DNA from 2 places in the Paenibacillus sp. B1-35 genome. Region 2 is predicted to be linked to the other one. Evidence: riboswitches for the same ligand, from Rfam matches in the RefSeq annotation. Region 2 holds a riboswitch; the other holds the start of a gene.
What was found. Region 2 has a riboswitch for cyclic di-AMP ahead of ACQ5BJ_RS21825 (TrkH family potassium uptake protein). Riboswitches for the same ligand answer to the same signal wherever they lie in the genome.

Region 1: another riboswitch for cyclic di-AMP. It lies ahead of ACQ5BJ_RS25775 (3D domain-containing protein); the one in region 2 lies ahead of ACQ5BJ_RS21825 (TrkH family potassium uptake protein).

Annotation. Positions count from the first base shown of each region.
Region 1 is NZ_JBCHVJ010000012.1:48,764-51,911, reverse strand. It holds gene ACQ5BJ_RS25780 (TatD family hydrolase) at 1-592, shown strand, start outside; cyclic di-AMP (ydaO/yuaA leader) riboswitch at 786-982, shown strand; gene ACQ5BJ_RS25775 (3D domain-containing protein) at 1,302-2,429, shown strand; gene rnmV (ribonuclease M5) at 2,596-3,148, shown strand, end outside.
Region 2 is NZ_JBCHVJ010000007.1:152,805-155,952, forward strand. It holds gene ACQ5BJ_RS21825 (TrkH family potassium uptake protein) at 1-1,294, opposite strand, end outside; cyclic di-AMP (ydaO/yuaA leader) riboswitch at 1,353-1,511, opposite strand; gene ACQ5BJ_RS21830 (CPBP family intramembrane glutamic endopeptidase) at 1,761-3,148, shown strand, end outside.

The DNA.
Region 1 (3,148 bases), on a different contig from region 2:
TGTAGGCTGGCATCCTGTAGATGCAATTACGATGAAACCAGAGGATATGGACTGGATTGCAAAGCTTACCGAACATGAGAAGGTTGTGGCGATTGGCGAAATTGGACTGGACTATCATTGGGATACATCTCCGAAGGATGTTCAGCATCGTGTATTTCGTGAACAAATTGGCTTGGCCCGTGAGTTGAAGATGCCGATCATTATTCATAATCGCGAGGCACATGAAGATGTAATCCGCATTTTGCGCGAAGAGAAGGCACATGAAGTTGGAGGTATTATGCATTCCTTCTCAGGCAGTTGGGAAACAGCGAAGATGTGTCTGGATATGGGCTTCTACATCTCATTTGGAGGACCTGTCACGTTTAAAAATGCGAGACAGCCGAAGGAAGTGCTCGTTCAGGTTCCAAACGACCGATTGCTCGTGGAGACAGACTCCCCTTATTTGACGCCGCATCCGTTCCGAGGCAAGCGCAATGAGTCCGCTTATGTACGTCTTGTGGCAGAAGTCGCAGCCGAGCTGAAAGGAATGGAATTTGAAGAATTTTGCAGAATGACGACCAAAAATGCTATGACATGTTTTGACATCAGGTGAAAACGTGATAAAAACAAGTGAAATAAAGATATCGGCCACAAAATAAGTGGATTTTGTTATGAAAAACGGATTTAGTTACATTTTTTTAACCATTTTTCGCGAAAAACGAAATTGCTACTGTCTTTACAAGAAGATTGCAAACACGATATGATTTCTCACAGATGTTATTACACAATTCAATATTGTTCCAACTAATTCAGTATCGCTTAATCTCCAGGTTGTGGAGAACGGGGGAACCAGAGTGGGATTGACATGAGTACATGTTCAATCACATGGATCAATTCCTTGGGGTGAATTAGGGACAACCGAGCCATGAGCCGGTTGGTTCCGATAGGGCGACTCTCAAGCCCGAACCCGACAGCTAACCTCGTCAGCGTACAGAGAGGGTTCCTCGCGTCCTACACTGTTGACGTTTGGGTTTCTATTATGGAAGCCGCGAAAGAGTCTCCTCTTACGAAGGGCTTCTTTTGTTTTACTCTCAAATATTCTTTTTTTGAATAATGAGAATAAAGACGTCATAGGGTGTAAGAAATAGGAGGTGGGAGCAGCCAATACTGGATCGTTGGCACGGAGAATTCGGAAATGTGGAGAACGAATACACGCTCGTTCCAGACAAAACCAATTCTCTCGTAAACATTCTTGAAATAGTCGCGTCAGATGAAATCATACGCAACACTCGACGGCGGGACTATGTAAGGAGGACCGAGAAATGGGACAGATCGTGAACAACGAAACCCATGAACCCCGATCATCCAGCATGTCACTCGCATTGCGATGGAAGCGTGAAAATGTACGTGTTATCACCGTTATTGCAGCTGTAGCAATCGTGATCACATTAATAGCAGTCTTAACTTGGTATAATGCAACAAAGAAGACAGTGGCTGTGCTCGTTGATGGACAAGAGCGTTCAGTCGAAACTCGCCTTGATACGCTTCGCAATGTTTTGGATGAGCATGCGATAGCACTTGGGGCATACGATGCTGTATCAAAGCCGCTCGATGAAGAGATTGCAGATGGGGATCGAGTTATTATTGAACGCGCTTTGCCTATCCAAATTACTGCGGATGGGAAGAAGGAAACGCAGTATACAACGGAGAAATCAGTGCATAATGCATTAGCTGCGCTGGAAATCCCGCTGAATCCAGATGATAAGGTATTCCCTGCTAAGCGTGCATCGATTGCAAAGGACATGAACATCCGAATTGTTCGGGTCAGCAAAAAGATGGAAGAACGCAAGGTTAAAGTTCCTTATCAAGTTGTGAAGCAGGCTGATGCCACCCTTCTTAAGGGTAAGACTAAAATGGTTCAAGGCGGAAAAGAAGGTTTAGTCGTTCAGAAGGTTCAAAATACCTATGAAGACGGTAAGCTTGTATATTCCCAACTGGTGGATAAATCCGTTCATACGAAACAAGTCAATCAAGTTATTGCCTATGGAACGAAGAAGAAGCCGGAGGTTGCTGTTCTCTCAGTGAACACGGACGATGATTCTGATGACAATGGTTCCAGCGGAGACAAAGATTTTAGATATAAAAAAGTGTTGAAGAATGTTCAACTGACAGCTTACACCGAAGCGGAAGGTTCCTCTGGTGCGAAGACGGCATCAGGTGCGATGGTATCGGAAGGCCGTACGATCGCTGTTGATCCGAAAGTTATACCACTTGGCTGGTGGGTATACATCGAAGGGATTGGATTCCGACGTGCCGAAGATACAGGCGGCGCAGTCAAAGGGAAAATTATCGATGTATACTTCGACAGTAAAAAGACTGTTAGCAAGTTCGGACGCAAGAAGGGGTATACCGTATATGTGGTTGGCCCAGTCAAGCCGGAAGTGAACTAGCACACAGGTATGCAGCCATGTGTAATTAGGATATAGTAATGAATAACGATTTATGTCATGCTAAGAAGAGGGGACACCCTCTTCTTTTGTTGTTTATTTGCGAATCGGGAGCAAGTAAGAAATAGTGGTTGTACGAAGTGGTCTTGTGGTGAGAGGAGTACGAGAATTGATACGTGAAGTGATAGTCGTAGAAGGTAAGGATGATACCGTTGCCATTCAGCGTGCTGTAGAAGCAGACACGATTGAAACAGGTGGATCGGCAATTAACGATACAACTATAAAACGCATCGCATTGGCGCAGGAGCGCCGAGGCGTAATTATTTTTACGGATCCGGATCATGCGGGAGAGAAAATTCGAAAGACGATTGCAGAGCGTGTACCTGGGTGCAAGCACGCTTTCCTTCCTAGACATGAGGCGATAGCCAAGGGGGATTTAGGGGTAGAGAACGCGAAACCAGAGGCGATACGCCGTGCATTGGAGCAGGTCCGTACGGAGATGCCCAGCATGATGTCGGAGTTGACATGGATGGATCTTGTAGTAGCAGGCTTAACAACGCATTCAGGCTCTGCTGAACGAAGACAGCGGCTAGGGGAAATTTTGGGCATTGGATATTGCAATGCAAAGCAGTTGCTCAAGCGCTGTGGTGTATTCCAAATTGGCAGGATTGAGTTTGAGGATGCCTTGCGGCAGCTAAATCAAGAAGAACAGCACCATCGAG
Region 2 (3,148 bases):
CATAAGCCAACGTTAATGGGCCAAGACGGCCCGCGAACATCGTCAGACTTAGCAGCACCTTGCCAATATCCGATAAATCCGTCGTCAATCCCATCGTTAACCCTACTGTCCCGAACGCCGATGTTGTTTCGAACAGAATCATCAAAAAGCTGTGATCCTCTGTCGTTGATAGTATCATCGACACAATAATGACAAGGAACAACGACAGCAAGGTTAAGGTAACTGCCTTAAAGATTCGATCCTTCGCCAAACGATACCGGTAAATGACGATATCTTCTTTGCCGCGAATCATGGCAAGTACAGCTCCTACGAGAATAGCGAACGTCGTGGTCTTAATACCACCGCCGGTGGAACCCGGTGAAGCCCCAATGAACATGAGGATGATCATAAAAAATTGCGAGGCCTGCCGCATGGCTCCGATATCTATCGTATTTGCCCCTGCTGTACGCGGACTGACCGACTGGAACAGCGACGCCCAAAATTTCTCCCAGCCAGTCAAGCTTCCCAGCGTGCGCGTATTCGTAAATTCAAAAATAAATATAACGATCGTTCCGAGCACAATGAGCAGCCCCGTCATCGTTAACACGATTTTAGAATGGAGAGACAACTTACGGGAACGCTTATAATCCACTAAATCAGACAATACGATGAAGCCAATACCGCCAAGTATAATGAGCAGCATGGCTACCATATTGATAACGGGATCCCCTGCATAGCTGGTCAAGCTTGTAAACGGCCCGCTCACGGAACCGAACAAATCAAAGCCAGCATTATTAAATAAAGAAACGGCATGGAATATACCGAAATAAATCGCTTTGCCTAATGGAAGATCGAATGCCCAGCGTACCGAGAACAGCACAGCTGCAACTCCCTCGATACATACCGCAAACAAGATAACTTTACGGATAAGGCGTACGATGCCTTCCATACTGCCTTGATTAAGTGCTTCCTGCAAGATAAGCCTTTCCTTCAGCGATATCTTCTTCTTCAAGGCAAGTGCAAACAGCGTTGCCATTGTCATGAACCCAAGACCGCCGATTTGGATGAGCAGCATAATGACTACCTGCCCGAATACCGTAAAATGAGTGCCCGTATCAACTACTACGAGCCCGGTCACACAGGTTGCTGACGTTGATGTGAACAGTGCATCAAGAAACGGTAAAGGAACCCCTTTGGCGTTCGATATCGGAAGCATAAGTAAAAATGCGCCCAATAATACAATAGCTGCAAATCCAGCAACCAGCACTCGCGCCGGTGTCAAATTGAATCGAATGGCCTTTTTTGTTCCCTTCAAGGGAGTCACCTCTTTTTTTCCACGAAAAAAAGCACTGGAAATCCCAATGCTATCGCTGGTATCCTGACGTACATGCCTACGAGGTTAGCTGTCGGATTCGGGCACGTCCAGGCTGCCCTATTCGCTAGCGGACTCTGTTCATCCACATTTGCGAAATTCACCCCATCTATCGGGTCCCCCGCTTTCGTTCATTCACGAAACTCGGCTTGTATGCAATTCATAACGAGATTATATACGTTTCCCTTGCTGCATACAAAGTCAAAGAATGAACAAATTAACCAGAATAAGACGAAAAACTTGAATAAATAGCGCTTACAATCCCCCATTTTCTTCGATTGTATTCAAAACACTCATTATCGCTGATTGTTTCTACATTTTCTCTGCTGGACTTTACAAAGTTGAAGTGGATAAAATGAACAAATAAGCAATCATACGCGATAACGTGTGATGTGATGGAGGTTCTGACATGTCCTATATATCGAAGCCGCTTCTCCTTGCTTCAGTGGCTGGATTTCTATTATTCCTCATTGTGCAGGTATTCATTCCCTTTCAACAAACAGAGGCCATATCTGATTCGACAACCACTCAAGCCATCTTAACGAAAGAGGAGGCGGCCCGCAAAGCGCTCACATTTGTGCAGGATTTAAACCGGCATCATATCTCGATGACAACTGAGCCTAATATCGCCCCTACCGTTGTGTATCGCAGTCAGCCTACCGTGTCCGGCTATATTAGCAAGGAAAAGCTGGCTTCTTCCTTCCAGAAATGGGAGCCATCCAGCCCATATGATACCTACCAAGTATTGCTGAATACGATGCATTCTGGCAGATCAGGTGTGATGTGCATTGACGTGCACATGACGAGTGGCCGTATCATTGGATTTGAATTCAAAGATCAGCCATCGAGCGCTGCCAGCTTAGGCTGGGTCATGGGAAATCAGGCGGGTGAGACGTCAGCAGAAGAAGAGGAGCCTGTATTGGATGCAGCGAGCCGCAAGAAACTTGCAGACGCACTCTTGAAGCATATGGGATGGAATTCTTCCCAATTAAAGCATAATGAATCGTCTACAGAATTAGACACCGTATCGTACTTCGTTCCTGAAGCCCATGTCGGGCAGGCTGCATTGAACGTGAAGGCTGTCTTCTCGCAGGATCGTATCGTCATGCTGAAGCCCTTCTGGTCTATTCCACACAGCTACCAAGCAGAGGAGCTTCATCAAACGAAAACCGCTTCTTCCATTTACAACATTGGATATAGGTGGATGACAATTCTGTTAAGCGCATGTTCCCTTATCGCCTGCATCGTCTACCGCCGCGACCTAAAGTTCGGATCGAAGACACTGTTCGTACTAACGGCTGTCTCATGCGGAATTTCACTGCTGCATGTATGGAACGCACTGCCGGGACTCTTTGCGCTTGAACTCCAAATCACTTTGGATAGTGTGAATATGGGGCTGTCCTTCGCCATTCAAGGCGCGGTTACGGTTATTCAGGGCGTTATTCTCTATTTCTCTATCCATGCGGGCAAGCGAGCATGGGCATTGTCTGCCTACAGGGATGTACTGCCTACATGGAGCAATACTTCATTCGGCAGCAAGCTGGTTCAGGCATTATGGATCGGAATCGCGTATTCAGGTGTATTGCTCGGTCTGCAAACTGTTATTTTCTTTATTTTAGAATCCGGATTTCATGCGTGGTCATCTACAGATGCCTCCCAATCGCCGATTAACCTGCGCATTGCACCGTTGTTCCCTCTTCTCGCATGGGTTGCAGCTATTTCTGAGGAGGGCGTGTATCGCTTATTCGGGGTAGGCCTGCTGAATCGTTGGCTCCGCAATCCATGGCTTGCTGGCAT